Regions from separate parts of the Polycladomyces abyssicola genome, predicted to be linked through region 1. Evidence: riboswitches for the same ligand, from Rfam matches in the RefSeq annotation. Region 1 holds a riboswitch; each other region holds the start of a gene.

Region 1 (10,564 bases):
GGTGGATGATCCGGCGCCAACTGGTACGGCGACTGTCCCAATTCCGTCCGACAAAAGTGGTGGCGACTCATCCGTTCGCATTGATGTGGTTGTCTTCCCACTGGCGTCGCATCCCTTCATTCTGCGTGGTGACCGATTATGAACTTCACCCCATTTGGCTGTCGAGTACACCTGATGTGTTGTGTACGGCCAGCGGGATCTCGGTTCCTCCACAGGCGCAACGGCGTTTGTGGCAATCTGCCACCAGGATTATCGAGACAGGTATTCCCGTGAGACGGGAATTTCTCCAAAACGCGCCGAAACAAGAGGCACGACGTTTGTTGGGATTGAGCCCGGATTGTCCGGTAGTGTTGGTGATGGGCGGCGGGGAAGGGATGGGACCGGTTCGCGAAACCGTGCGGGAATTGGAGAACGCAGGCCCCATTTGCCAAGTCGTGGTGCTGACCGGAAAAAATGAGGCCCTGATGTATGAGCTGACCCGTCATTCTCTGCCACCCCACATTCGTGTTGAGGGGTTCCGACCCGATGTTCCCTTGTTCATGGATGCGGCAGACTTGTTGATCACCAAGCCGGGCGGACTCACCATAACGGAAGCGATGGTCAAACGTTTACCCATGTTACTGTTAAACGCATTGCCGGGGCAGGAAGAGGCCAACCGACGATACCTGCTGCGCCATCGAGTGGCGGAAACAGTTCAGTTCGGTCGTTTGTCGCAACAGATGAAGCGTTGGTTGGAGTCACCGGCCCGTCGGGAACATGCTGCCCAAGTCATGTCGAAACTGGCATCCGGAAATGCAGCAGATCGGATCGCTGATGAAGTTTTGCAACCAACACGTCACCGGGCGTTGCGATGATCTTCCCGCAAAATGGATTGCAAGCATCCGTTTTTGATGCATATGCTGGGAGGAGAGGAGTGGTTGGATGCGTTTGGTGACGTATGTGATCAAAGAAGACGTCTTGAACATCCGGTCAGAAGTGCATGGGGATGCCCGGATCGGTTGGGTGCAGGATGGGTACGTTTGGGATATCGGTTTTGCTCAGGAATGGGCCATATTGGAAAAAGGCATTCCGTTCCCCCGTGCGCTTCCGACAGATATGGTCGCGTTCCTGGAAACAGGGGCGAATGGGCTTGTATGGTTGCGTCAAGTGATCGATGCTTGCCGGGGTACACAGCCTGATCAAGTGAAAGTGGAGGGGGAACCGGTGGCATTGTCGCTTGCGGAAGTCCGCTTGCTCCCGCCAGTGCCCAGACCGCCCAGTTTTCGCGATTTCTACGCATTTGAACAACATGTCAAAACGGCGCGGGCGCGACGCGGCCTCGACATGATCCCTGAATGGTATCATTTTCCTGTTTTTTATTTTTCCAATCATCAGACCATATTGGCGCATGAGCAACCTGTTTCCCGCCCGAGCGGCACACAATGTTTGGATTATGAGTTGGAAGTGGCGTGCATCATCGGAAAAAAGGGACGCAACATCCCACGGGAGTCAGCGAGGGAGTATATCGCGGGATTGTGCATTCTCAACGATTGGAGCGCAAGGGATGTTCAGCTTGAGGAAATGAAAGTCGGTTTGGGACCGGCCAAAGGGAAAGATTTTGCCACTTCGTTGGGACCGTGGTTAGTCACCCTTGATGAGCTGGAAGACCGAAGAAACGGTGATCATTGGGATTTGGCGATGACTGCCCGGGTCAACGGGGTTGAATTGTCCCACGGCAATCTCCGGGATTTGCATTTTTCCTTTTCAGAGATGATCGAGCGGGCTTCCCAGGATGTTTTTTTGTATCCTGGAGATGTAATCGGGTCCGGCACAGTCGGAACCGGGTGTATTTTGGAACTGGGTACGGAGGTTCATCGCTGGTTGGAGCCGGGTGATGTGATAGAGCTGGAAGTTGAGCGTTTGGGCGTGCTTCGCAACCGCATCGTGGAGCGGTGTGATTGATGTCCGGTTTCCCGTGGAACCGGACATTTTTCTACTGGTAACGGACAAATTTCGCCTGTATGACGACGTATGTCCGATATTGTTCAAAAAAAAAGGGTTTGACAAACGTATTTTTTTTGTTAGATAATAGTGACTAATTAAATAGGAATCAACCACTGACTCGTTATCGAGAGAGGCGGAGGGACTGGCCCGATGAAGCCCGGCAACCATGTTCGGCCCCTGCGTTGTAGGCAGGGTACGGGCATAAGGTGCCAATTCCTGCAGTACCTTCGGGTGCTGAGAGATAAGGAGCAGGGTGGCGTGGATACATGTCCCCTCTTCTTATCTTTGGAAGAGGGTTTTGAATTTTTAAAGGGGGGAGCAGGCGATGAAGCGTGTCAATGTTGCGTTGTTGGGACTGGGAACGGTGGGAACGGGAACATACAAAATGCTCCAGTCCAATCAGGACGTGATTGCACGCAAAACGGGCACGCTGTTTGAAGTGCGCCGCATTCTGGTGCGGGATCTAACCAAGAAACGAAAGGTGGAAGGCGTGAAACATCTCCTGACCACCCGTTTCGAGGATGTATTGGACGCGGGGGTACAAGTGGTGATTGAAGCGATGGGCGGAATCGAACCCACGCGCACCTATGTGATGAAAGCGATTGAAGCGGGATGTCACGTTGTGACCGCCAATAAGGAGCTGATCGCCAAACACGGAGTAGAGCTGGAGCAGTTGGCGCGAGGAAAGGGCGTTCAATTGTTGTATGAAGCCAGTGTGGGCGGTGGCATCCCCGTTTTGGGTACCTTGCAGCATTTGCTGAAAGCCAACCGCATTCATAAGGTTTCCGGTATTGTCAACGGTACCTGTAATTATATTTTGACGCAAATGTCCGAATATGGGCGTTCGTTTGACTCTGTTCTTGCGGAGGCGCAGGAAAAAGGATACGCTGAAGCCGATCCGACCGCAGATGTGGAAGGCTTCGATTCGGCTCACAAACTGGCGATTCTCTGTCGGTTGGCTTTCGGGGTGGATGTGGCGGTGGATGACATTCCGCGGAAAGGGATCACGGACATCACGGTCGCCGAATTGGAGATCGCCCGTCGATTGGGATATTCGATCAAATTGCTCGCCCAAGCGGAACAATACGGTGAAGAAGGACCGGTAGCATTGCAAGTAGCGCCCACCCTGGTGCCGCTTTCCCATCCGCTTTCCGGCGTTCGCGGTGTATACAACGCCATCCATGTGGAAGGGGATGTCGTGCAGGATGTGACGTTGGTGGGTCAGGGTGCGGGCGAACAACCCACCGGCAGTGCGGTGGTGGAAGACTTGTGTAATGTGTATCGTCTGCCTGCTTTGCGCGCCGCCTCCCTGCGTCGTCCGATGATTTTGCCGGCGGGTGAAGAAAGCGGTATTCAGTTCCTCCTGATCGAGACGGAGGAAGTGTTGGCTGCCGACGTGGCGGACAAGTGGAAAGCGGATCTCCTCGATACAGGCATTCAAGTGCTGGATGCGCTCATCTATCCGGATCATGGCCGTAGCCATGCCGCTTTCCTCGTTCGCAACTGGGAGCCGCGGCTGGTTTCGGTACTGCCGGTAGAATGGGAAGTGTCTATCAAACGGATCATCACACGCCCGGTGTTGGCGGCTTCTGTTGCGCAAGAAGAAAAAGAAGTGGTGAGTGCGGGTTCCGTCAGCTGATGTGAGGGGATAATGCTTCGCATCAGGGCACGATTTCGGAAGCGGGTTTGTGAAATATGATATCAACTTACTGACCGCCTTCCTGCGTTTTCGGGAAGGCGGTTTTTGGTGTCCGGGAAATTCGGGTACAATGAGAGGGATATCGTTTGAACTCGGGTAGGAAGGTATGAATGATGAAAAAGACAGAAACGATGATTCGCTTGAAAAAGGGGGAAACCATCCAGCTCCCCATCCGTCGTTTGGGCATCAACGGAGAGGGAGTCGGATTTTATCAAAAACAAGTGGTGTTCGTCGACGGGGCCATCCCGGGCGAAGTAGTGGTGGCCCGTGTGGAACAAGTGGAACGACGGTTTGCCAAAGCCCGTCTGCTTCGGATTCGGAAACGATCTCCTCACCGGATTCAACCGCCGTGTCCGGTTTATGCCGATTGCGGTGGTTGCCAACTGCAGCATATTGATTATCCGATGCAGTTGAAGTTGAAAAAGGAATTGGTGGAAGAAACGTTTGCCCGCTACACTTCCTTGCGGGAATTGCCGATCGAAGAGACGGTGGGGATGGACGAACCGTGGCGATATCGCAACAAGGCCCAACTGCCGGTGCAGTTACGGGGGAAAAAGGTGGTGATGGGCATGTATTCTGCCCGTTCCCACCGGTTGGTGGATATGAGGGAGTGCGGGGTACAGCATCCCGAGACCAACCGCATCCTGGAAACAGCGCGCAAAACGGTCGAAGAGCTTGGCATCCCCATCTATGATGAAAATAAACATACGGGTGTGTTGCGCCATTTGGTGGCCCGCTTTGGATTTCAGACGGAAGAAGCCCAATTGGTGCTGGTGTGCCGGACCGACGAATTACCGCGAGAGCGAGAGCTGGTGGAACGTCTGGTTCGTCGCTTGCCTCAGGTGAAAAGCATCGTGCTCAACGTCAACCCGAAGCGCACCTCTCTTGTGTTTGGTGAGAAAACCCGCGTCTTGTGGGGCAAGGAAACAGTGGATGAGCAACTGAATAAAAAAGTGTACGCGTTGTCGGCGACGGCATTTTTCCAGCTCAACCCGATCCAGACCGTGAAACTGTACGACTTGGTGAAGGAAGCCGCCGAGCTGACGGGGAGAGAAACTGTCATCGACGCCTATTGCGGGGTAGGGACCATCGGCTTGTGGTTGGCGGATCGTGCCGCCCGCATCATCGGGATGGACACGATTTCGTCGGCTGTCGAGGATGCACGGCGCAATGCGAAGCGGAACGGGATCGACCATGCCGAGTATCATGTCGGCAGGGCGGAAGACTTGTTGCCCCGTTGGGTGAAAGCGGGGTTACGGCCAGATGTAGTCGTGGTCGACCCACCGCGGACCGGTCTGGGTCAGCCATTGATCGACATGCTGAAGGAAGTGCGCGTGCCGCGGTTGGTGTATGTGTCCTGTAATCCGTCCACTCTGGCCAAAGATTGCGCACAATTGCTGCAAGGGGGATACGAACTGAAACTGTTGGTCCCGGTCGATATGTTTCCCCAGACCGCTCACGTGGAAACGGTTTGTACCCTGTCTGGCACCAAAGAAAAGTGATTTGTAGTGGAACATTCATCATCGGATATGGTGAAAGTGATCGCAGTCGCCCGTCCGAGCGACTGCGGGAGGTATTCGCAATGGTAGGCAAGCGGCCCGCAGGGATGTGATTTCCCAATACGGGCCGCTTGTCCACTTTTTATCGTTTTCTCAACGGATCTCCAGCTTATTCGTCCACCGGATATCTCGGTCCTGTTTTAACCGGATGTACGCCGTCCCCTTGGACCCCGGGTCGATTTGTGCGGTCAAGGTGATTTCGGCATGTCCTTTGCTGTCCGACTTCAGTTGGAACGGGGCGCTGTAACCGTAAGTACTCGGCCAAGAACCGTCCGCATTACGGAACTTGGCTACTTGTTTCCCGCCTTCCAAATAGAGGCCGAGTCGGTATCCGTTGGCGGTAGTGCCTGGTTGCAAGCCGTCAGCCATCACGCGGATGGTCACCGTTTTCCCGGCGGGAATGGGGTTGGGATGTTCTGCTATGTACCGTACATCCCCGGAGGGCGGAGAGGGTTCACCCGAATCAGTTGCACCGTAGGAACCCGGTTTGAAGGTGGAGGGATCCCACCATTTGTATCCATTTGCAGGCGGCTCCCATGGCTCTTTCTCCGGTTCGGTGCTCTTGGCCGGTTGTTCCCATTCATACAAACGGGTCGGTTGATCCAGTTTCAATCCCGGTACTTCCGAAAGACGGGTGTAGTTTTCCTTTTTGGCCAACCAATTCACCAGATTGACCAACAACACGGCATCATCTTGTTCGTGGAAACCGTCATGCGTTTTTTTGGGTGCACCTGTCTCTTCGTTGCGGTATTTGGGCGTATCGTCTTCCACGGGAGACGAATCGCCGATAAAGGCGGCCTTTCCTTTCCCTGCTTTGGCTACGGCCACCATCGGACCTTCGGGGATGCCACCCCCGTTATAGACGCCTTGGTCGACAGCATGTGGCCATTTGGCGTTGGTACGGGGCAAATAAACGATCCCCTTTGCTTTTTGCGGATCGAGAATGGCGACGGTTGATCCGGCATGCATCGCAAAGGTCTGAACGTCTTTCGTGATCCCGAATGATTGATCCGGCGGCACGATCTGATTGGCCGTCACATCGCCGATCGCGTTGTAGCGGAAACGGACACCGAAATGCTGGGCCAACCAGTCAGTACTGATGACATTCTGCATCGGGGGAGATTTGGCTTCTTCTGGACTCATCCCCTTTGTCGGGCTGTTCCAGGCGCCGCGTCGGTAACCGTTGAACGCTTCGGACGGATCCCAACGGTTTTTGTTTCTGTCGGCATTGTAATGGTCGGAGATGAACAGGATGCTGCCGCCATTTTGGACATATTGCCACAGGGCGGTCTGCTCCGATTGTTTGTAGGGATTATTGGCTTCTCCGATGACGAATACGTCGTATGGGCGCAAGTCATCGTAGGTGAGCGGGTCTTTTTTGCGCAATTCCTTCACTTCATAGCCTTCATCCGCCAATGCTTGGGCGAAGTCAGAAAAACCCCCGTCGATGACCCAGTCAGCCGATCCGGCTGTTTGTTCATGTGTGTTGTCAAACAACACTTTCTTCCCATTCGGCTTGTCGGGTACGATCACTGGGGCTTCATCCTTGGGTTTCACTTTTGGTTGGTGGCTGCTGCATCCGGTGGCCATCAGTATCCAGGGAACAAACAAGCCCAGCAGGACCATGGTGGAAACGAGCACTTTCGCCATTTTGCTCTTGAGCATGAAGGCACCTCCGAGATGGGGATAATCTCATTTTATCACTTATTTTGGAATTTTTCATGCACTTCTTGTCCATCTGTCTTTCTGCATAAAAAATCCCGCGGTTCAGCTCAAATGATATAGCTGAACCGCGGGATGAGAGAAGAACCTTCCTCCATACGTTCTGTCTACGTTCAAAGAGAGATCAATGGTTTTCCGAGATACGTTCCTGTCTGCTTGATCATCTCATCAGGCCGCTATGCCAACAGTGTCGTATACAGCAGGTATGCGTTCAACCCCGCGATAACGAATGCGATCGTCCACGCAACGAATTTCAACCATGTCGGGTTGGCGAATTCACCCATCTTCTTCTTGTCGCTCGTAAACTGGACCAGCGGAAATACGGCGAAAGAAAGTTGCAGGGACAGGATTACCTGACTCAGAATCAACATTTTCATCGTCCCGTTTTCCCCATACAGCGCGGTGACGATGACGGCAGGTACAATGGCGATCAGACGCGTGATCAGCCGGCGCAGCCACGGGGCAAGACGGATATTCAGAAATCCTTCCATGACGATTTGTCCGGCCAATGTACCGGTCAGTGTGGAGTTTTGTCCCGAAGCCAGCAGTGCCACCCCGAACAGCACACTGGCGATGGAAGTGCCCAACAGCGGTGTAAGCAGGTGATATGCTTGCTCAATTCCGGCCACTTCCACGTTGCCGGAACGGTGGAATGTCGCCGCGGACAAAATCAGAATCGATGCGTTGATCAAAAGTGCAAAAAACAGTGCTACCGTGGAGTCGATCGTTGTGTACTTGATCGCTTCCCGCTTGCCTTTCGTTGTTTGGTCAAACTGACGTGTCTGCACGACCGACGAGTGCAGATACAAGTTGTGAGGCATCACCGTCGCGCCGAGAATGCCGATGGCAATGTACAGCATTTCCGGGTTTTGGATGATTTGCGGATTCGGAACGAATCCTTTTGCCACACCCATCCAATCCGGTTTGGCCATCACCAGTTCCACGGCAAAGCAGATGCCGATGACGACCAACAATGAGATGACGATTGATTCGATATAACGAAATCCTTTACTTTGCAGAAGCAGGATCAACAGCACATCCAATACGGTGATCATCACTCCGTAGAGGAGTGGGATCCCGAACAGCAGGTTCAACGCGATTGCCGAACCGATCACTTCCGCCAGGTCACAGGCGGCGATGGCCAACTCGCACAAGATCCACAAGGTGATGGCCACTGGTTTGCTGTAGTGGTCCCGACACGCTTGGGCCAAGTCGCGACCGGTCACAATGCCCAGCTTCCCGGCCAAAGATTGCAGGATCATCGCCATCACATTGGACATCAGGATGACAGCCAGCAGGGTGTAATTAAACAATGAGCCCCCTGCGATATCGGTAGCCCAGTTTCCGGGGTCCATATATCCGACAGCCACCAGATAACCGGGACCTGCAAACGCAAGGAATTTTCGGAGCCACGATCCCTTTTTCGGGATGGGCAAAGAGCGGTATACTTCAGGTAATGTCGGCTGTTGTCGTGCCCGTCGCCATCCTTCGGCGTCTGTGGTGTGTGGTGCTGTCATGGCCATGATCCGATCACCTCTTTCTCTTAACTAACAAAGATGGTTGAAAGCGATTTTTTTGCACTAGGTCAACTTTTGTCGAAAAAAATATAGGTCCAATCTCATTTCACCATAATATTTGTCATGGGCAATAAAGTTGCCCTGATCTAAATTATATATGATTCTTTGACCATAGGGAAGGGGAAGATGGATGGAATTGATTTTTCTGGGTACGGGAGCCGGTGTCCCGGCCAAGGAACGCAATGTGTCGGCGACAGCGTTGAAATGGACGGAACGAAAAGGAAGAACATGGCTGTTTGACTGCGGGGAAGCGACACAACATCAAATCCTTCATTCACCGGTGAAATTGGGGAAAGTGGATCACATCTGGATTACCCATCTTCACGGGGACCATCTTTTCGGCCTGCCGGGTGTGCTGGGCAGCCGCTCTTTTCAGGAAGCGGAAACACCGCTTACCCTGTTCGGTCCGGAAGGGTTGCGTCGATTTGTGGATACGGTACTGACGGTAAGTCAGACACATTTACGATATGAATGTGAAGTGAGGGAGGTGACATCCGGCGTTGTTTATGAGGATGATGACGTGCGGGTGATCTGTGCGGAGTTGGATCATGGCATCCCTTGTTTCGGCTATCGCATCGAGGAAAAGGATCGTCCGGGTTCGTTGCGGACGGATTTGCTTCAGGCATTGGGTGTTCCGCCGGGTCCGTTGTATCGTAGGCTGAAAGCGGGAGAGGATGTACGGCTGCCCGACGGTCGTATGATACGGGCACGAGAGGTGTTGGGACCACCCAAAAGGGGAAGGATCGTGACGATTCTGGGCGACACCCGTCCGACGGAAGCGGCGGTACGGCTGGCATCGCAGGCGGATGTACTGGTACATGAAGCTACATATCGGGCACGGGAAGCGGCCCTGGCAGTAAAGCACGGGCATGCCACCACAGTGGACGCTGCGCGTACGGCTGAACGTGCGGGTGTCCGCACACTGATTCTCAACCATATCAGCCCACGATACGGTGTGGAGGACGAACCGGAGTTGCTGGCCGAAGCCAGAGCCATCTTCCCGGAGACCTACGTCGCCAGGGACGGTTGGTGCTACTCGGTTATCTCACGCGATTGAAACAGGGGGAAACAGAGAGTCGGGAGACGACTTTGCATCAGGTGACGGAACTCCACTCATGCACCCAAACCTCCATCGAAGGAACCCAACGCATGCCCGGGTGTAACGAGAGGATGTACTCTCGGTAGGCGTCCAGATCCGAAAATCCTTCGGATCGGGCGTCGGTGTCTGTCATCTCCCCCAGTTTCTGACGATATACGGCGGTGATGGAAAATCGCCGCCCCCGCAATTCGAGTATTTCCCCGAGATCGGCGTACCGGCCGTTTCTCCTGGCCGCGCGCTTCTCACCGCTCAGTACTTTTTCAATATCCGCCTCGCGTGTGACCAGTCGATCAATGGAGCAGGTTTTGGGCGGCAGGGGATGGGTCATCCCGGACACTCCTTTCAAAGCTCGTACAGTTCTGTGTACTTCTTTGTTAAATAGTCCATATACGGCTCGATAGACAGCGATTCGCCCGTCACCCGTTGTACCAGTTCGTCCGCGGTGTATTTCTTGCCGTGTTGGTAAATGTTTTCTTTCAACCATTGATGCAACGTGCCGAATTCCCCTCGGGCGATCTCTTCTTCAATGTGGGGGTTCGCCCGTTTGGCCGCTGCATAAAACTGCCCGCTTAAAATGTTGCCCAGCGTGTAACATTGGAATGCACCGCCGATCGTATCCGCATACCAATGAACATCCTGCATGACGCCCATGCTGTCCGTCGCGGGCACGATCCCCAAATCGCTCCGATATCGTTCGCGCCACGCATCCGGTAAATTCCGAACAGCCAACCGTCCTTCCAGCATGGCAAGCTCCAAATCGAATCGCAGTATGACATGCAGGTTATAGGTGACTTCGTCTGCATCCGTCCGGATCAGCGAACGTTCCACTTTGTTGATGGCACGGTAAAATGTTTCTTCGTCCACGTCACCCAGCTGGGAAGGGAACACCTTCTGCAGACGCGGATAAAAATGACGCCAGAAGGGG
Region 2 (10,564 bases), 340 kb from region 1:
ACGATTGCTGCACGTTGCGGAGGTCTTCAGAAAATTTCATGTGTGTCATTTGGAAAAGGCGGGTGAAGCAGGGGATGAAGGCCTCATCCAACAGATGGAGTCCCTCGCGCGTGATCCCGCCGGGAACGGCCACCCGATCCTGGAGGGATTGCAGCGTGAACCCGTTTTCTGTCAGCAGTTTTCCTGTGCCGACGATCATCTGTTCCACCAGGGAGGTGGCGGTCTCTACAGGCAGTCCGGTCTCTTTGACGGCGGCTTGAATCCATTGCTCCAAAATGTTGGCAAGAAACGCAGGACCACAGCTGGCTAAATCGGAAGCGGCACGCGTATGGGCTTCGTCGACGTACAGCGGTTTGCTGATGCAGGAGAACAGCTGGTATAACCACTGGGTGTCTTCATCCGAGAAACGGGTTCCGGGTATCAACAGAGCGTTACCCGACAATGCCGCATGACAAATACTAGGGATCACTTTGGCGATCTTCGCGTCCAGATGCTCTTCCAAGTCGCGGATCATCACCGGACTGGTGATGGAGATGACGTATTGGTTCGGCCGGACAACATCCTGTATCTCATCCAACACCTGTCGAAAATCTCCCGGTTTGACGCAGAGAAAGATGCAATCCGCCTTTTTGGCCGTATCCCGATTGTGATCGGACACATGAATGCCAGGGCAATCCAGAGCCAGCCGTTCCGCTTTGTCGCGGGTACGGTTGGAAACGATGATACGATCGGGTTGCATGGCGTAGGAATGGACAAACGCGAGTACCAGATTGCTTCCCATGCTTCCCGTCCCGATGAAGCCGAATTTCATCACAATACCCTCCCCATCCGCATGACGCTGACATTTCTCCTTTAACTCTATGCAGGAGCGGGGAGGAATATGAGGAAAGGGGGAGTAAGGGTGTGGGAGGAAAAGTGGTATCACCGGGTCAATAAGTGGGCGCTGGCGACAGGGGTGCTGGCGCTGGTGGTGATTGGACTCATCGTGTTGTTGATCAACCGTCGGGAAGAGACTGCACCGGTTCCAACCCTGCCCGCCTACAAACCAGCTCTGCCGGCGACACCGTCGAGCGGAAATAGGGAAAAAGCCGCCAAGATTGTCGTCGACGTTAAGGGGGCGGTCAACCATCCGGGTGTGTACAAGTTGTCAGGCGGTTCACGTGTGCAGGACGCGATGCAACAGGCAGGAGGTGCGGCACCGTCAGCGGATGTGAATCGGGTCAACCTGGCTCAGCCGTTGGCTGACGGGATGGTGGTCTATATCCCGCGAAAAGGGGAACAGGTGCCTCCTCCCGTGGCCGGTGCAACCGGTTCGGTTCCAGATGGCGGGACTCAGTCGGGCACGACGGCTAACGGTGGCAAAATTTCGCTCAACTCTGCCACGGCGGAACAGCTAGATCAGCTGGATGGGATTGGACCGTCCAAAGCAGCGGCTATAATACGTTATCGTGAGGAACATGGTCCTTTTCGCTCGGTGGACGAGCTGGCCAACGTTCCGGGGATCGGGGAGAAAACACTGGAAAAGTTTCGCGACCGTTTGACTGTGCCGTGAATCGAGCCAAATTTTAACCCCCTCGTGGATCGAGGGGGTTCTTATATCGTACATCAAGCAGACAACACTTTCCGGATTTTGGCCAGTGCCCAATCCAGCTCTTCTTGGGTAATCGTGAGCGGCGGGGCGAAACGGATGGTGTTTTCGTGCGTCTCTTTGCACAGCAAACCTTCTTCAGCCAGACGTTCGCAATGCGGACGAGCCGGTTCATACAATTCCATTCCGATGAAGAGGCCTTTACCGCGGATTTCCTTGATGATCGGATTTTGGATTTGTTTCAGTTCAGCCATGAAATATTCGCCCAATTCACGAGAGCGCTGAGGCAAGTTTTCTTCCACCAGCACATCCAGTGCAGCCACAGAGACGGCGCAGGCCAACGGGTTGCCGCCAAAGGTGGAACCGTGGGAGCCCGGTTCGAATACCCCCATCACTTCTTTATCCCCGGCCACGGCGGAGATCGGCATCACACCGCCGCCCAACGCTTTCCCCATCACATACAGGTCAGGCCGGACGTCTTCCCAGTCGCAGGCGAACAGTTGACCGGTTCGACCGAACCCGGTTTGGATCTCGTCGGCGATGAACAGGACGTTGTGTTCTTTACATACTCGGTAGGCTTCACGCAGATATCCTTCCGGCGGCACGATAACGCCTGCTTCCCCTTGGATCGGCTCCACCAGGAAGGCGGCTGTGTTGGGCGTAATGGCTGCTTTCAGCGCTTCGACATCACCGTACGGTATGATTTTGAAGCCAGGGGTCAACGGGCCGAATCCGCGTTGGTACTCCTCACTGGACGAGAGAGAGACTGCAGTGATGGTCCGGCCGTGGAAATTGTTTTCACAGACGATGATTTCCGCTTGGTTTTCCGGCACTTTCTTCACATCATATGCCCAGCGCCGGGCCGCTTTGAGGGCGGTTTCCACCGCTTCGGCTCCGGTATTCATCGGCAGAATCATCTCTTTGCCCGTTAACTGAGCCACTTTTTTGTAAAAAAGTCCCAGCTGATCGTTGTGGAACGCACGGGAGGTCAAGGTGACTTTATCCGCTTGTTCTTTCAGCGCCGCGATCAGACGGGGATGGCGGTGTCCATGGTTCAATGCCGAGTAGGCACTCAGCATGTCCATGTACTTGTTGCCGTCAGCATCCTCCACCCAAACACCCTCCGCCTTGGAAATCACGATCGGCAGGGGGTGATAGTTCCTCGCGCCGTATTTTTCCGTCAATTCGATCAACGTTTGGTTCCGTGACATGATAGCCTCCTTGATGATGAATAAATTTGATGTATGGGCGCATATACACACGCCCTGACCCGAAAATAAGCAATCTATCACCATTGTAGATGGAATTTGGAATGGAATCAATGACGGAACTTTTTCTAAAAAAACGGTTGACGGCGGTATGAGAGACCGGTATAATGAAAAACAAGTTTTCTGATAGTCGACACAATTGAATCGGATTTGGAATCTCTTATCGAGAGTGGTGGAGGGACTGGCCCGATGAAACCCGGCAACCCCGGTCTGTACGAACCGGAAGGTGCCAATTCCTGCGGAAACCGACGCCAACGGTTTCCGAGAGATAAGAGAGGAGAGCTGGCGTAACCAAAGCCTCTTCTCTTATCGGAGAAGGGGCTTTTTTATTCCACTGTTTTAGGCTGATGTCACAAGCGGAAAGGCGGCTTTAGTCGGCGAGTGCTCTTTGAGATTGTGTGTTGCAATAGCGAGAGGGACGTTCACACGAACAACAGGTGATTTCTCAGGGAAATCTCAAAGCATTCAATCTCTGCGAAAGGATGATGGTGATGAGCGAAACGCAACAATACGGACTGGAAACGTTGGCGGTCCACGGTGGCCAAGAACCGGACCCGACGACGAATGCGCGAGCGGTACCGATTTACCAGACCACTTCCTATGTGTTCAACGATACGGAGCATGCAGCCAATTTGTTTGCGTTGAAAGAATTCGGCAATATCTACACCCGCATCATGAACCCGACTCAAGATGTGTTTGAAAAGCGGGTGGCTGCGCTGGAAGGTGGCGTCGGTGCGCTGGCGACGAGTTCCGGTCAGGCGGCAATCACCTACTCCATCCTGAACATCGCCAAAGCCGGGGATGAAATTGTCTCATCCAGCAGTTTGTACGGCGGCACATACAACCTGTTCCAACACACCTTGCCCAAACTGGGAATCACTGTGCGGTTCGTCGATCCTTCCGATCCGGAAAATTTCAAAAAGGCAATCAATGAAAAGACACGGGCTGTATTTGGGGAGATCATCGGCAATCCCAAAATGGACGTGCTGGATGTGGAAGCCGTGTCCAAAGTGGCCCATGATGCCGGAGTGCCGCTGATTGTGGACAACACGTTTGCCACGCCGTACTTGTGCCGGCCGATTGAGTTCGGGGCGGACATCGTCGTGCACTCGGCCACCAAATTTATCGGTGGTCATGGTACCAGCATTGGTGGGGTGATTGTGGATTCAGGCAAATTCGACTGGACCAACGGCAAGTTCCCGGAATTGACCGAACCGGACCCGAGTTATCACGGGGTTTCCTACACCGAGGCGGTCGGGCCGCTGGCCTACATCATCAAGGCCCGGGTTCAACTGTTGCGGGACATCGGAGCGTCCATTTCTCCATTCAATGCGTTTTTGTTCTTGCAAGGGTTGGAAACGTTGCATCTGCGTATGGAACGGCACAGCGAAAACGCGCTTCGGGTCGCCAGGTTCCTTCAGGAACACGAACTGGTGGAGTGGGTAAGCCATCCGGGATTGGAAGATCATCCGTCATACGAAAAAGCAAAAAAATACCTGCCCAAAGGGCAAGGCGCCATTTTCACGTTTGGAATCAAAGGTGGTTTGGAAGCGGGCAAAAAACTCATCGAAAACTTACGCCTCTTTTCTCACCTGGCCAACGTGGGTGATTCCAAATCCCTCGTAATCCATCCGGCCAGCACCACGCATCAACAATTGACTGAAGAAGAACAATTGGCCGCAGGCGTAACACCGGAACTGGTCCGCTTGTCCGTAGGAATTGAGTCGGTGGATGACTTGATCGCCGATCTGGATCAGGCATTGAAGAAAAGTCAAAACGTCGTCACGGCTTGATACACCGGGACCATTCGAAACAAATGGTGATCGAGGCTGAAAAAGCCTGTCTCTCCCAAGTGAATCCCGTTATTGATCGATTCTGGGGGAGGATTGGCCTGGTAACCGAGAGCCGGCTCATCCGATGTCGCCACTGGATAAGAGAGACGGGAGACGGAGATTCGGTCGAAGCTCTGATGACGGAATGATTCAGGGGACGTGTTTTCCGGCTGGGACAATCGGGAAAGCACGTCTCCATCTGTGTAACCGAAATGACCAAAAAAGACTTTCCGTACGGTTTTTGGAATAGGGGGAACAATGGCATGCGGATTGAGACACAACTGGCCCAATTGGGTTCAAACAAAGAGACCAAGACCGGGGCGATCAGTTATCCGGTGTATTATTCGACAACCTACCGGCATGCGGGATTGGGACAAAGCACGGGATACGATTACACCCGGACCGCCAACCCGACAAGGACGGTGTTGGAAGAAGCGATCGCCCGCCTGGAGGGTGGGACGGCTGGATTCGCCTGCAGCTCGGGAATGGCTGCCGTACAAACTGTCATGGGATTGTTCGAGCGAGGGGATCACTTGATCGTTTCCCTCGATTTGTATGGGGGAACGTACCGGCTGTTTGAAACGTTGATGACACGGTATGGTCTTTCTTTCAGTTATGTCGATTTCCGCCGTCTGGACGAAGTGAAGGCAGCCATCCGCCCGGAAACGCGCGCCTTTTTCGTCGAGACGCCCACCAATCCCCTGCTGCAGGTAACCGATTTGCATGCTGTCTGTGAAATCGCCCGATGTCATGGATTGATCACGATTGTCGACAACACGTTTATGACGCCGTATTTCCAGCGTCCGATCGAATGCGGGGCGGATATCGTCATTCACAGCGCGACCAAATATTTGGGCGGACACAATGATGTATTGGCTGGCCTGATTGTGACCAAGGGCGACCAGTTGAGTGAACAGATGGCAGCACTGCACAACGCGATCGGCGCCGTGCTGGGACCGCAAGATTCATGGTTGTTGCTTCGCGGGATGAAGACGTTGGCGCTCAGAATGGAGAGGCATCAGGAAAACGCTTATCAATTGGCTCATTTCCTCCGTCAGCACCCGCTGGTGGACGAAGTGTTCTATCCCGCATTGCAGTCGGAGACGTGGGAGATTCAAACCAAACAAGCCGACGGAGGCGGCGGCATGTTGTCGTTCCGCGTGAAATCGCCCGCAATGGTGGGGCCATTGCTCTCTTCGTTGCGATTGATCGCGTTTGCGGAGAGCTTGGGCGGGGTGGAAACGCTCATCACGTATCCGCACACGCAAACACATGCCGACATCCCGGAAGCAACGCGACGCAAAGTCGGGGTGTGCGATCGTCTGCTCCGGTTGTCGGTCGGGATCGAGTATGTGGATGATTTGATTGCTGATCTGGCACAGGCACTGGATGAGGCGGAACGGGTATGGAAGGAGGAAAAGCGGGATGAAATTTGCGACCCGATTGCTCCACAATGGTAACGAGATTTGCCCCCGTACGGGGGCGGCCAGTATACCCATGTATCTCGCATCCACCTATCATCAGTTTGATTTGGATCAACCGGGACGGTACGATTATGCGCGGTCGGGCAATCCGACGCGGGAAGCGCTGGAGAAGACCATCGCCGCGCTGGAGGGAGGCTCCCATGGATTTGCGTTTTCGTCGGGGATGTCAGCCGTCTCCACGGTATTGCTGCTGTTTTCCAACGGGGATCATCTCGTGGCTTCCCAGGATTTGTATGGCGGCACGTATCGGGTGATGGCCGAAGTGCTGCCCCGGTTGGGCATCACGGTTGACTTTGTGGATACGACGGATCTGAACCGGGTAGAGGCGGCGATTCGTCCCAACACCAAGGGAATTTACATCGAAACACCTTCCAACCCCACCTTGAAGGTGACGGATATTGCCGGCACGGCAGAAATTGCCCGACGTCACGGTGCGCTGCTGATTGTGGATAACACGTTTTTGAGCCCGGTCTATCAGAATCCGTTGCTGTTGGGGGCAGATATCGTCATTCACAGTGCAACCAAATTCATTGGTGGGCACAGTGACGTCGTGGCCGGTTTGGTGGCAGTAAAAGATCCTACCTTGGCGGAACGGATCGGTTTCCTGCAAAACGCGATCGGTGCGGTATTGGGTGTGCAGGATGCCTGGTTGGTCCTCAGGGGGATCAAAACACTCAAAACCCGGATGGATACTGCCACCCGTTCCGCAGAAACAATCGCCCAGGCGTTAGCGAATCACCCCGAAGTACATCGGGTGTATTACACAGGACTTCCCTCACACCCTGGCCACCGTTTGCAATGTCAACAATCCAGTGGACATGGTGCAGTTCTGTCGTTCGACGTCGGATCCGGGGAACGGGCGCGGGAGGTGTTGAGTCGCGTACGTCTGCCCATCGTGGCGGTCAGCTTGGGTGCGGTGGAAAGCATCCTCTCCTATCCGGCCAAGATGTCCCATGCTGCGATGCCCCAACATGTCCGGGAGCGACATGGGATCACCGACGGATTGCTCCGGCTGTCCGTCGGACTGGAGGATGTGGAAGACCTGTTGAACGATTTGGAGCAGGCATTGTCGGTCCGATCGGTTTCGGTCGCTTCCAACCGATGATCCGAACACGCTACCCGGAAAGTGGGTATCCGTTTTCCCACGAGTGACCTTTGAGCGCAGTGATTCAACAGCGAGAGGGAGAACGGCGCATCCAGAACCGCGAGTGGTTAAACACTTTGTCAGCAGTCTCACCGGTCAAGGATCACTTGACCGGCTTTTTATTGGATTGAGGATGATTGCAAAGGACTTTCCTTTTATCTGTATCAAAATATGGTAGAATAGAGACATCCTGATACAACGGATTTGTTTTTCCGCAGTTTTCCTGCCCCGGTCTCTTTGCAATCGTTTTTGTCTGTCGTATCATATCGGTTGGAATATACGTCGGCAATATTTGAAATGGGAGAAAAGGAGTCGTACGGGAAATGACGATCAAATCGGACAAGTGGATTCGGAAAATGGCTTTGGAACACGGCATGATCGAGCCGTTCATCGACCGAAACGTCGGCAAGGGGGAAGCCGTCAGTTTCGGTCTGAGCAGTTACGGATATGATCTGCGTGTGGCAGATGAATTCAAGATATTCCATAATGCGCTGAACTCCATCATCGATCCGAAACAGATCGATTCCAACTCGTTTATCGACTTTAAGGGAGATGTTTGCATCATCCCGCCCAATTCGTTTGCATTGGCTCGGTCGGTAGAGTATTTTCGCATCCCGGAAAACGTGCTGGCCGTTTGTGTGGGTAAATCCACGTACGCCCGGTGTGGCATCATCACCAATGTGACACCGTTCGAGCCGGGATGGGAGGGACATGTTACTTTGGAAATTTCCAATACGACGCCGCTTCCCGCCAAAATCTACGCCAACGAGGGACTCTGTCAAGTGCTGTTCTTCGAAAGCGATGAGGCGTGTGAGGTGTCGTATCGGGCCAAGCAGGGAAAATACCAACATCAACGGGGAATCACCTTGCCCAAGGTTTGATGGGGTCAACACTCCTTTCTTATGAAAGGAGTGTTTCTATTTGGGAGGAATGACGTTCGCTGGCGTGGAATAAAAGTGACAGCGATAACACATCTACAAGGGGATCCAATCATGAACCGTGCTGATTTGATCAAAAAGTTCGACAAACAGGCACGTTGGTATGAAAAGAGGCGGATCCAACAGGCACAAAAAGAGTGGAGGCAAAAACTCCTTTATTTTGCACGAGGAAACGTGCTGGAAGTGGCGGTGGGAGCCGGAGCCAATTTTTCTTTTTATCCACCCGGTGTGAGAATCACCGCGGTCGACTTCAGTCCAGAAATGCTGAAAAGGGCCAGGAATGCTGCGGATGAATATGGGATTGAGGTGGAGTTTATCCAGTCCGACGTCGAAACGCTCACCTTTCCGCCCGATTCCTTTGATACTGTGGTGTCCACCTTGTCATTATGCGGTTATGAAGATCCCGTCGGAGTACTCAATCGATTCAGTCGGTGGTGCAGGAATGACGGCCTCATTTTGTTGATGGAGCATGGTCTCAGTTCCAACCCGTTTCTTTCCTTCCTGCAAAAAGCTTTGGATCCGTTGGCCTACCGCCTGGTGGGATGTCATCAGAACCGGGATATGATGAACCTCATCCGTTCATCTGATCTGGTGGTGGAAAAGGTGGAATCCCACTGGGCGGGTGTAGTTCATCTGGTGTGGGCGAAACCGCGAAAGTGATGTGAACGAATGAAAGCCCGACCTGCCATCCGGCGCAGATCGGGCTTTTTTTTGACGGATTTATTTGCGCAGATGGAACGGCACTGTGGAGACGATGACGTCTTTTCTCAACAACAGCAGGAAACGGAGCCATAGCGCAGATTGGTTGTGCAAAAAGCGCTGCCACCACCTGCGTGGGATGAATTCGGGGATCAGGACGGTAATCAAGTTGTCCCCAACCCGTTCCTGAACCAGGTCGATGAATCGGAGCACGGGACCGTTGACGCTCCGGTAGCGGGAGCGAGTAACAACGAGGCGGACGCCGGGATTCCATTGCTCCCACTTTTTCTCCATCTTGTCCGCATCCTCCTCGGTAAAGGCCACGTGAATCGCCACGATGTCATCCCCGATTGTCTTGGCGTAGGCGATCGTGTTGCGCACGACGCGGCTGATGCCCCCGACGGGAATGATGATGACATGATCTTTCTTTTCCGGCTTGTCGGCAGTGATGTCGATGCGAAGCTCTTCGGCAACAGCCTCATAGTGTTTTCGAACTTGATAAAAGGCGAAGATGAACAGCGGGATCACCAATACCACGATCCAAGCGCCTTCCGTAAATTTGGTGACGGCGAATATCAGCAGGACGATAAACGAGACGACCGCACCCGCAGCGTTGATCGCTATTTTACGCATCCAGCCCGGGTTGCGCTGCTTCCACCTGCGTACCACCATCCCGGTTTGTGACAAGGTGAACGATAAAAAGACGCCGATCGCATACAGGGGGATTAATCGTTCCACCTCTCCCTCAAACGCCACGATCAGTCCGATTGCGGCCAAGGCCAACACGATGATGCCGTTTGAGTAGTTGAGCCGGTCTCCGCGGGAAGCAAACATCCGCGGCATGAATTTGTCCTTGGCCATGATGGAGGCCAACAGCGGGAAGCCTGCGAAGGCAGTGTTGGCGGCCAGAATCAGGATCAGTGCTGTGGTCCCCTGGATGTAGTAATACGGCAACGTTCTGCCGAACGTCTCTTCGGCAATCTGGGAAAGCACCGTCTCCGTCGGACTGGGTGTGATGTGGTACAAATATGCCAGCAGGCTGGTACCACCGAACAACATGGCCAGCAATAAGCCCAGAAGCGCCAAGGTACGCGCCGCATTTTTCGTCTCCGGTTTACGGAAGGTGGGAGTGGCGTTGGAGATCGCTTCGACGCCGGTCAATGCAGAACATCCCGACGAGAACGCACGCAATAACAGAAACCATCCGAGACCAGCCGGAAAGGTGTGTGTCACTGGCGGGACGTTAGCAGGAATGCCATGGACCGCCACATTTCCCAACCCCACGAGCACCAAACCCAGCATGCCGAGGATAAACAGGTAGGTGGGGAATGAGAAAATCGTGCCGGATTCGCGTAAACCCCGTAAGTTGAGGAGCATGATGAGAAGGACAAAGAAAACGGAAATGAGCGTACTGTGCTTGTGTAAAACCGGGAACGCCGAAGTGATCGCGTCTGTCCCGGCCGAAACACTGACTGCCACTGTCAGTGTATAGTCGATCAACAGCGACGCACCGGCGATCAACCCTGCAAACCAACCCAGGTTGTCTGTCGAAACGATGTAGGCACCGCCCCCTCCTGGGTATTCGTGGATAATTTGCCGGTAGGAAAGGAT
Region 3 (10,564 bases), 1.6 Mb from region 1:
GACATGATTGTGCAGAGCGAACATGACGCTGAAGTAGTCGATGTGGCTTTCAGTGTGGGCGAAGACGAATGGAAGCAGGCAAGGAACGTGATCGAGCAGAATCGCGAGACACTGGGATACGTCAAATTGATCTCGGAAACGGGATTGGCCAAGGTATCCGCAGTGGGTGCGGGCATGGTCACCAACCCGGGTGTGGCGGCACGGATGTTTACGGCTTTGACGGATGCGGGTATCCGGATCAAAATGGTAAGCACATCCGAAATCAAAATTTCTTGCGCGATTGCGCGGGAACGCGCGAAAGATGCGGTTCGTGCATTGCATACCGCATTTGGTTTGGATGTGAATATACAACAAGAAGTAACGTCTCCTGCGGGTGTGTGATGAAGTTCGGGCGGAGCGATGACTTGCATCCGGCAACAGGTACCGGACGGTGTCCGATATCTGCCGGAAAGGGTAGCCTGTTTCTCACAAGCGACCTTTGAGCTGAAGCGACACGGGATCACCCGAATCTAAAGCGTGTTTGTCAAATGGTGAAAAGGGAGAACCCTTTCCCCAGAAAGTGACTTCACCACGTGGGGAACAAGGTGGGGAAAGGGTTTTCGTAGAGTTACCGCTTTTTGCACTATTGATATACCAGACATGCGGTTAGTCGGATTTCAATCGGAAACATCATGACTTTTTTCTGACATCCCAACGTGAAAAGGGGATCGGAGGTTGGTGTGATCACGGGGCTTTACCCGTAGGTCACTCGACCTATCCGGTTTCTACTTTCGTTGGGATGTATTCATTTGTGAAATAAATTGAAAATTGGGTAGAGATGAAGGATTTTTTCTATTGAGACGGAATATAGTTAAAGGGACAGTATAGGTCATTCGCCCAGGTGCGGACAGGTTGTTCATTGTTTTCTTGTTATCCATCCTAATCGGAACGGGTGATCCGTTCGAGATTGCAAGATTCAAGGGGGTCTGTCTATGAAAAGATGGGTGGCAACAACAACCGCAATCCTCATGGTACTCAGCATGGTGTTGCTGGCTGCTTGCGGTAAGGGCGACAGCAACGCCATGGCGGAAAAACAGGTACTTAACGTAGGTTACATCGTCAGCGAACCACCTGCGCTCGACCCGTTAAAAGCCACGGACGATCAGTCGGGTTTGATTCTTCGTCATATCATGGAAGGGCTGGTTCGTGTCGACAAGAACGGTAAAGTGGAGCCGGGTATGGCCACCAATTGGGATGTCATGGACGGCGGGAAGAAAATCGTCTTTCACCTCCGGGACGCCAAATGGTCCAACGGTGATCCGGTGACCGCCCATGACTTCGAATTTGCTTGGAAGCGCCTGCTCGATCCGAAAAATGCGGCTGAGTACGCCTATCAGCTGTTTTATCTGAAAAACGGGGAAGCGTACAATTCCGGTAAAGCCAAAGCGGAGGATGTGGGCGTCAAGGCACTGGATGACAAAACACTGGAAGTGACTTTGGAAGCGCCGGTACCGTATTTCGTGACGCTTACCTCATTTTATCCGTTTTTTCCGGTGAACAAAAAAGTAGTGGAAAAGGACCCGAATTGGGGAACGAATGCTAAAACCTACGTCAGCAACGGACCGTTCCTGCTCAAAACGTGGGTGCATGATAAAAAAGTGGAGATTGTGAAAAACCCGAATTACTGGAACGCCAAACGCATCAAACTGAGCCAGATCAACTTCCCGTTTGTCGGGGAAGAACAGACCGAGTACCAGATGTATGTCTCCGGATCCCTGGACATCAACCGAAACGTGCCCAACGATTTGGCACCGAAACTGATCAAAGAGAAAAAGGCGAAGGTCAACAAAGATCCATCCATGTATTTTTACGTGTTCAACACCAAGAAAAAACCGTTTGACAACGTGAAAATCCGCAAAGCCTTCTCTTTGGCCATCGACCGGGAAGCGATCGTGAAGGATGTCCTCGGTCAGGGACAAACGCCGGCCACCGGTTGGGTACCGTGGGGCATCCCGGACTTTGCGCAAAACAAGGAGTGGGTCCAAACCCATGACCCGTACATCCAACCCAAAGCCAATCCGGCCGAAGCCAAAAAGCTGCTGCAGGAAGGTATGAAGGAAGCGGGCATCTCGAAACTGCCGGAGATCACCATCTCGTACAACACTAATGATGGGCACAAAAAGATCGCCGAAGCGGTCCAGCAAATGTGGAAGCAAAATCTGGGTGTCAACGTGAAGCTGGCCAACATGGAGTGGAAAGTGTTCCTGGATAACCTGACTCAAGGCAACTTCCAGGTCGCCCGTTACGGTTGGTACCCAGACTACATCGACCCGATGACGTTCATCGATCTGTGGGTGACCGGTGGCGGCAACAATCACGCCAAATACAGCAACCCGCAATATGATGCGTTGATCAAGCAGGCAAAATCGACGGACGATCAGAAAGTGCGGATGGAAGCGATGCACAAGGCGGAAGAGATGCTCGCTCGGGATATTCCGGTTACTCCGATTTACAACTACACGAGAGTCTACCAGATCAAAGATTACGTCAAAGGCTTCTATCAGGAGATGGATGGCCAGTTCAATTTCCTGGATACCTATCTGACCGAAAAATAAACCGGATAGGGACCACAGTCCGGAGGGTCACCTGCAATGGGTGGCCTTCCTATTCTTTTCATTTAGAACGGTAGAGGTGGTGGACGCATGCTTCGCTATCTGGGACAACGCTTTGTGATGATGTTGATTTCCCTGTGGTTGATCGCCACGTTGACATTCATGATGATGCTGGCAGTGCCGGGCGATCCGTTCACCGGTGAGAAAAAATTGCCACCGGAAACCCTGAAAAATCTCAAGGCGGCGTATCATTTGGACAAGTCGTACCCGGAGCAGTATCTCTACTATATGAAAAACCTGGTGATGATGGATCTCGGTCCCTCGATCAAATACACCACCCGCACGGTCAACGAAATTATCAGCGAAGGATTTCCCGCATCCGCCCAGTTGGGGGTGCAAGCGATCATCTTGTCGCTGATCCTTGGTTTGACGTTGGGGGCGATTGCCGCGCTCCGGCAGAATCGCATCCCGGATTATACGGCCACCGTGATCGCTGTATTGGGTGTGTCGATTCCCAGCTTCGTCATGGCACCAATTTTGCAAAAATATCTGGGTCTGGAGTGGGAACTGCTCCCGATCGCAACCTGGGAGGGGTTTGAATACAGCATCATGCCGACGATCGCGTTGGCCGTACTGCCGTTGGCGATGGTCACACGGCTGATGCGTTCCAGCATGCTGGAGGTGTTGAATCAGGATTACATCCGAACAGCCCGCTCCAAAGGATTGTCCCCTAGACGTGTCATTATCCACCATACTTTGCGCAATGCCATCTTGCCGGTTGTGACCATCATGGGGCCGCTGACTGCGGGTATTTTGACCGGCAGTTTCGTCATCGAGAAGATCTTCTCCATCCCCGGCATCGGGAAATACTTTGTCGACAGCGTGACCAACCGTGATTACCCGGTGATCATGGGGATCACGATCTTCTATTCCGCCTTTCTCATCTTAATGAACTTTCTCGTCGACTTGATTTACGGTTGGATTGATCCGCGGATCAAAGTCGGACACAAGGAGGCGAACTGAGATGGCGATTCCGGCACAACGATTCGAACGTGTTCCCAAACGGTCCCAAGAGGCGGAAACGATCAAGCGGCCCAGCATCACCTATACCCAGGACGTCTGGCGGCGGCTGAAACAGAACAAACTGGCGATAGCCGGACTGGTGACGATCATTTTGCTTGCGGTGATGTCGATCATTGGTCCGCATTTATCTTCTTATTCGTACTATGAGCAGGATTTGGACGGAAAAAACATGGCGCCTTCGGGCGAACACTGGTTTGGTACCGATGATCTGGGGAGAGATGTCTTTGTCCGCACCTGGTACGGTGGGCGCATTTCACTGGAGATCGGACTGGCCGCAGCCTTGATCGACTTGTGCATTGGCGTGCTGTACGGTGGCATTGCCGGTTATCGCGGTGGCAAGGTGGACGAAGTGATGATGCGGATCGTGGACATTTTGTGGGGATTGCCGTATCTGCTCACCGTCGTGTTGCTATTGGTCGTGCTGGAGCCGGGTTTGGGCACCATCATCATTGCACTGACTGCGACGGGATGGCTCAATATGGCACGGTTGGTACGGGGTCAAGTGCTGCAGCTGAAACAACAGGAGTTCGTGTTGGCGGCACGTACCCTGGGAGCCGATACCAAGCGCCTCCTGTTCAAACATTTGATTCCCAACGCCATGGGACCCATCATCGTCATGCTGACGTTTACGGTGCCCAATGCCATTTTCGCTGAAGCCTTTCTCAGCTTTCTGGGGTTGGGCGTGCAGGCCCCGCAAGCCAGTTGGGGGACGATGATCAACGATTCGTTGGTCGTCATCTTTTCGGAAGATTGGTGGCGGCTGTTTTTCCCTGCCTTTTTCCTCAGCTTGACGATGTTGGCCTTCAACGTGTTCGGTGACGGTCTGCGTGACGCGCTCGATCCCAAGATGCGGAAATGAGGTGGATCAACGTGGCATTGTTGGAGATTCGCGATTTGCATGTGTCGTTTCACACCTATGCAGGAGAAGTACAAGCGGTCCGGGGTGTCAACCTGACGTTGGAAAAGGGAGAAGCATTGGCCATTGTCGGGGAGTCGGGCAGTGGCAAAAGCGTCACTGCACAGGCGATTATGCGCTTGATTCCTTCTCCGCCCGGCAAAATCAAGAGCGGTGAAATTCTTTTTGACGGGAAAAATCTGTTGAAGTTGACGGAAAAAGAGATGTTCCAGGTACGCGGCTCCGAGATCGGGATGATCTTTCAGGACCCGATGACATCGCTCAACCCGACGATGACAGTGGGTAAGCAGATCATGGAGGGGCTGATTTGGCACCAGCGCATTTCCCCTTCCGAAGCGCGCCAACGCGCAGTGGAAATGTTGCGTTTAGTGGGCATTCCCAGCCCCGAGACACGGATCAACAATTATCCTCACGAATTCAGCGGCGGGATGCGGCAACGAGCCATGATCGCCATCGCATTGGCCTGCAATCCGAAGATTTTGATCGCAGATGAGCCGACCACGGCATTGGACGTGACCATCCAAGCACAGATCATCGAACTGCTGAAGGAACTGCAAAAGAAAACGGACACCGCTGTCATTCTGATCACCCACGATTTGGGTGTGGTGGCGGAAATGGCGCAACGCGTGGCGGTGATGTACGGAGGCAAGGTGGTGGAGACGGGAACGGTGGAAGAGATCTTCTACAGGCCACGTCATCCATACACCTGGGGGTTGTTGGCTTCTATGCCTCGGCTGGATTTGGATCGGAAGCAGGAGTTGAAGCCAATCCCCGGGTCCCCGCCGGATCTGTTCGATCCGCCCAAAGGTTGCCCGTTTGCCGATCGTTGTCCGTACACGATGTATATTTGCAACGACGAGATGCCCGAGGTGAGTGAGGTATCCCAGACGCATCGCGTTAGTTGCTGGCTGGAACACCCAGAAGCACCGTCCGTCTCGCATGAACCGATCGTGCGCATTTCGTCCAAGTAAACATTGACAGAAATTTCGATCCATCGTATCATAAGCTTCAAATACGAATATCAGGAAACACCTTCTTATCCAGAGCGGCGGAGGGACTGGCCCGATGAAGCCCGGCAACCACCCCGTTTACCTGTGTGCACCAAAAACACACATCAAACGGCGGGGAATGGTGCCAATTCCTGCAGAACCGACAGGTTCTGAGAGATGAGAAGGGGGACGGACTGCGATGGCATGGGAGCAGACGACACCCTCTTCTGATCGAAGAGGGTGTTTCCTTTTAAAAAAGGAGAGAAAACGCGTGGTAACCAGCGTCGATACGGTGACAAAGAAAACGGTGGCCGTGGGGCCGGTAGCGTTGGAATGCGGGGAAACACTGCAGGATGTGCACATTGCGGTGGAGACGGTGGGAAAACTGTCGGTGGACCGGGACAACGTGGTATTGGTTTGTCACGCGTTGACAGGAGATGCGCATGCCGTCGGGGATGAACGGGACCCCGGCTGGTGGGACGGGTTGATCGGGCCCGGTCGCTACATCGATACCAACCGCTATTTTGTCGTCACCACCAATGTACTTGGCGGCTGTAATGGAAGTACGGGTCCGTCATCCATCAATCCGGCCACGGGGCGGCCTTATGGTTCGAGTTTTCCCCCGGTCACCATTCGGGATATGGTCCACGTGCAGTATCGTACCCTTCAGAAAATGGGCATCGATCGGGTTCATACCATCGTCGGCGGTTCCATGGGGGGAATGCAGGTACTGGAATGGGGCATCTTATACCCTGAAGCGGTGGAGAATTTGATCCCCATCGCCACCACAGCCGCGTTGTCCCCCATGGCCATCGCCTACAACGATATCGGGCGCCAAGCCATCATGTCCGATCCGGACTGGCAGGGAGGCGATTACTACCCGGGACCGGGGCCGAAAAAAGGTTTGGCTATCGCCAGGATGGTCGGAATGGTTACCTACCGAACGGACACGTTGTTCCATCAGCGGTTCCAACGCCGGCTGCAGACCAATGTACCGGAATGGTCCCGGGACGCGACATTTCAGGTGGAAAGCTATCTGCGTTATCAGGGAGAAAAACTGGTTAACCGGTTTGATGCCAACAGTTATTTGTGTCTGCTCAAAGCGATGGACACGCATGATGTGGGCAGGGGGCGCGGCGGAATGGCGGCCGCGCTGTCGAAGATTCGCTCCCGTGCGTTGATCATCGGCATTGAGGAGGATCGGTTGTTTCAAATTGAGGAGCAACGAACACTGTACCGGGAATTACGGGAGCAGGGAAAAGATGCACAGCTGTGGGAATTACGATCCCCGTACGGACATGATGCATTTTTGATCGAATACGAAAAGATGGGACCGGTAATCCGGGAATTTTTGGAGGGGTAGCATTCCGGGGAGAAGCTACCCCTTTCCTTGACGCTGTCGAACAATTGGGAGTACAATAAGGTTGTTCACAAAGTTGAAACCCCTTTCTATCCACTGGACCGCATTAGATCCAGTCCAAGGCATTTCGCCACACTTGTCGAAACGTTTGGGAAGCGGGTTGACATCACGGCTTGATCGCACTATCAAAGTCAATTTACAAGGGGTTATTGGAGGGCGCAAGATGAGCAATCACAGTAGTTTCTTCAACCGTCGGCTGCACTCGTTGCTGGGTGTCATTCCGGTGGGCTTTTTTTTGGTCGAGCACTTGTTGACGAACTATTTTGCGACCAGAGGCCCCGCCGTTTTCCAAGAAAAGGTGGAGTGGATCTGGCATCTGCCGTTCCTGCTCGCTCTGGAAACGGTGTTCATCTACCTGCCTTTGTTGTACCATGCGCTGTATGGTCTGCACATCGCGTTCCAGGCGAAAAATAACGTTGTGAATCACGGCACGTTCCGTAACTACATGTTTATGTTGCAACGCGTGACCGGCATCATCACACTGATTTTCGTGGGATGGCATGTATGGGAAACGAGGGTTCAGGTAGCCTTGCATGATTTGACGTCGCGTGAGTTGACAGTGATGATGCACCAGATTCTCAGCAATGACGTCAATTTTGCACTGTACTTGATCGGGGTCGTTGCTGCTGTTTTCCACTTCAGCAACGGGATCTGGTCGTTTTTGGTCAGCTGGGGCATTACGGTCGGACCGCGTGCACAGTATGTATCCACTTGGGTGTGCATGGCCCTTTTCGTGGTTGTGTCGTACATCGGCATCAGTGCCCTGTTCGCATTCCACAATCCGGAGTTTTTGAACCAGTTGGCGCAGCGTTAAAAGGGGGCAGTGTTCAATGAACGAGAAAATCATTATCGTGGGTGGCGGATTGGCCGGTCTGATGGCCGCCATCAAGACGGCGGAAGCGGGTGCCAATGTCGAGTTGTTTTCGCTTGTGCCCGTGAAACGTTCCCACTCGGTGTGTGCGCAGGGCGGGATCAACGGTGCGGTCAACACCAAAGGGGAAGGTGACTCGCCGTGGGAACACTTTGACGACACGATCTACGGCGGGGACTTTTTGGCCAACCAACCCCCGGTCAAAGCGATGTGTGAAGCAGCGCCGGGCATCATTTACCTGATGGACCGTATGGGAGTGCCGTTCAACCGAACGCCGGAAGGATTGATCGACTTCCGCCGATTCGGGGGTACCAAACACCACCGTACCGCTTATGCCGGGGCGACTACGGGGCAACAATTGCTCTATGCATTGGACGAGCAAGTTCGCCGCTGGGAAGTGGCCGGCCGGGTCACCAAGTACGAGCATTGGGAATTTCTGAAGGTGATCTTGGACGATGAAGGTCGTTGCCGCGGGATTGTGGCGCAAAACCTGCGTAGTCACGAGATCAAGGCCTTCCTGGCCGACGCTGTGATCTTGGCGACGGGCGGTTTGGGCATGATCTTCGGCAAATCGACCAACTCGATGATCAACACCGGTTCGGCGGCCAGTGCGGTGTATCAACAAGGTGCCTATTACGCCAACGGGGAGTTCATCCAAGTACATCCGACCGCGATCCCTGGCGATGACAAATTGCGCTTGATGTCCGAGTCCGCGCGGGGAGAAGGTGGTCGTGTCTGGACCTATAAAGACGGCAAACCGTGGTACTTCCTTGAGGAAATGTACCCGGCTTACGGTAACCTGGTACCGCGGGATATTGCCACGCGAGCCATCTTCAAAGTCTGCGTGGACATGAAGCTCGGGATCAACGGGGAAAACATGGTTTACCTTGATCTGTCCCACAAAGATCCCAAAGAGCTGGATATCAAATTGGGTGGTATCATCGAGATTTATGAGAAGTTCATGGGTGAAGACCCGCGTAAAGTACCGATGAAAATCTTCCCGGCAGTGCACTATTCGATGGGCGGACTGTGGGTCGACTACAATCAGATGACCAACATCCCCGGGCTGTTTGCCGCGGGCGAGTGCGAATATCAATACCACGGCGCCAACCGTCTCGGAGCCAACTCGCTACTGTCGTGCATCTTCGGCGGCATGGTGGCCGGACCCAAAGCGATCGAGTATGTGCGCGGATTGGAAAAATCGGCGGAAGACCTGCCGTCCACGCTGTATGAATCCATTGTCAAAGACGAGGAAGCCAAATACGAACAGCTGCTCAAGATGGATGGCACCGAAAACGCCTACAAACTGCATCAGGAGCTGGGTCAATGGATGACCGACAACGTGACGGTCGTTCGGTACAATGACCGCCTGTTGAAAACGGACGAGAAAATTCAAGAGCTGATGGAACGCTATCAAAACATCAATATGAGCGACACCAGCAAATGGAGCAACCAAGCCGTCTCCTTTACCCGCCAGTTGTGGAACATGCTGCAATTGGCCCGGGTGATTACGCTGGGAGCTTACCATCGAAATGAAAGCCGCGGTGCTCACTACAAACCCGAGTTCCCGGAACGGAACGACGAAGAGTGGCTGAAAACGACCAAGGCCAAATTCACCGAGGACGGACCGGCGTTCGAATACGAACCGGTTGACATCTCGTTGATCAAACCGCGTCCGCGCCGGTATGACGTGGCGAAAGAGGAGGCGGCGAAGAAATGAGTGAACAACAAACCGTACACCTGATCATCACCCGGCAAGACGGACCTGATTCCAAACCGTATAAGGAAGAGTTCCGTATCCCGTACCGGAAAAACATGAACGTCATTTCCGCGTTGATGGAAATCCAGCGCAACCCGGTCAATGCTGAAGGCAAGGAAACCACACCGGTCGTGTGGGAATCCAACTGTTTGGAAGAAGTGTGCGGGGCCTGCTCCATGGTGATCAACGGGCGTCCCCGACAAGCCTGCACCGCTTTGATCGATCACCTGGAACAACCGATCCGGATTGAGCCGATGCGCACCTTCCCGGTCGTTCGTGACCTGATCGTGGACCGGAGCCGCATGTTTGACGCATTGAAGCGGGTGAAAGCGTGGATCCCGATCGACGGTACTTACGACCTGGGGCCGGGTCCGCGCATTCCGGAAACGGTACGCCAATGGCGGTACGAGCTGTCCAAGTGCATGACCTGTGGGGTCTGTTTGGAAGCGTGCCCCAACGTCAACAGCAAATCCAAGTTTATGGGACCGTTCGTGGCTGGTCAGGTGGCATTGTTCAACTCGCATCCGACGGGTGAGATGAACAAGGATGAACGTTTGGAAGCGCTGATGGGTGAAGGCGGATTGCAGGAATGCGGCAACTCGCAAAACTGCGTGCAGTCCTGCCCCAAAGGCATTCCATTGACCACCGCTATCGCAAAAATGAACCGTGAAGGAACCAAAATGCTGTTCCGCAAATGGTTGTCGGTATAACAAGAAAACCACGGATCATTTCGATCCGTGGTTTTCTTTGGTGAGCGGTGGTTCAACTTCTTGGTCAATGAGGGCGTTGTCTGGAGAATAATGTCCACATTGCTTTCCCGGCTCGCTCCACCTGCGCCCTGCAGGGAAGCAGATGGTGACCGCTCCGACCCGATTAGCGCAGGGCGCGGGCAAATGACGCTTCGCTTTGAGAAAATTGCCCGCGATTACAATCCT

The links. Region 1 has a riboswitch for S-adenosylmethionine ahead of KI215_RS12760 (homoserine dehydrogenase). Riboswitches for the same ligand answer to the same signal wherever they lie in the genome.
Region 2: it holds a riboswitch for S-adenosylmethionine, as region 1 does, so the genes downstream of both, KI215_RS11125 (homocysteine synthase) here and KI215_RS12760 (homoserine dehydrogenase) in region 1, are expected to answer to the same signal.
Region 3: it holds a riboswitch for S-adenosylmethionine, as region 1 does, so the genes downstream of both, metX (homoserine O-acetyltransferase MetX) here and KI215_RS12760 (homoserine dehydrogenase) in region 1, are expected to answer to the same signal.

What each region holds. Positions count from the first base shown of each region.
Region 1 is NZ_AP024601.1:2,535,743-2,546,306, reverse strand. Features, by position in the region: gene KI215_RS12770 (MGDG synthase family glycosyltransferase) at 1-854, shown strand, start outside; gene KI215_RS12765 (fumarylacetoacetate hydrolase family protein) at 922-1,941, shown strand; SAM riboswitch class I at 2,102-2,231, shown strand; gene KI215_RS12760 (homoserine dehydrogenase) at 2,309-3,622, shown strand; gene rlmD (23S rRNA (uracil(1939)-C(5))-methyltransferase RlmD) at 3,793-5,184, shown strand; gene KI215_RS12750 (motility-associated ABC transporter substrate-binding family protein) at 5,335-6,906, opposite strand; gene KI215_RS12745 (Nramp family divalent metal transporter) at 7,140-8,486, opposite strand; gene rnz (ribonuclease Z) at 8,671-9,597, shown strand; gene KI215_RS12735 (ASCH domain-containing protein) at 9,635-9,967, opposite strand; gene KI215_RS12730 (carboxypeptidase M32) at 9,982-10,564, opposite strand, start outside.
Region 2 is NZ_AP024601.1:2,199,351-2,209,914, reverse strand. Features, by position in the region: gene comER (late competence protein ComER) at 1-811, opposite strand, end outside; gene KI215_RS11135 (helix-hairpin-helix domain-containing protein) at 902-1,552, shown strand; gene KI215_RS11130 (ornithine--oxo-acid transaminase) at 1,606-2,799, opposite strand; SAM riboswitch class I at 3,014-3,131, shown strand; gene KI215_RS11125 (homocysteine synthase) at 3,348-4,649, shown strand; gene KI215_RS11120 (hypothetical protein) at 4,628-4,879, opposite strand; gene KI215_RS11115 (aminotransferase class I/II-fold pyridoxal phosphate-dependent enzyme) at 4,952-6,148, shown strand; gene KI215_RS11110 (trans-sulfuration enzyme family protein) at 6,114-7,277, shown strand; gene dcd (dCTP deaminase) at 7,640-8,197, shown strand; gene KI215_RS11100 (class I SAM-dependent methyltransferase) at 8,309-8,914, shown strand; gene KI215_RS11095 (APC family permease) at 8,975-10,564, opposite strand, start outside.
Region 3 is NZ_AP024601.1:955,017-965,580, forward strand. Features, by position in the region: gene KI215_RS04835 (aspartate kinase) at 1-381, shown strand, start outside; gene KI215_RS04840 (peptide ABC transporter substrate-binding protein) at 972-2,594, shown strand; gene KI215_RS04845 (ABC transporter permease) at 2,682-3,614, shown strand; gene KI215_RS04850 (ABC transporter permease) at 3,616-4,533, shown strand; gene KI215_RS04855 (ABC transporter ATP-binding protein) at 4,545-5,561, shown strand; SAM riboswitch class I at 5,624-5,763, shown strand; gene metX (homoserine O-acetyltransferase MetX) at 5,851-6,942, shown strand; gene KI215_RS04865 (succinate dehydrogenase cytochrome b558 subunit) at 7,163-7,813, shown strand; gene sdhA (succinate dehydrogenase flavoprotein subunit) at 7,830-9,590, shown strand; gene sdhB (succinate dehydrogenase iron-sulfur subunit) at 9,587-10,339, shown strand.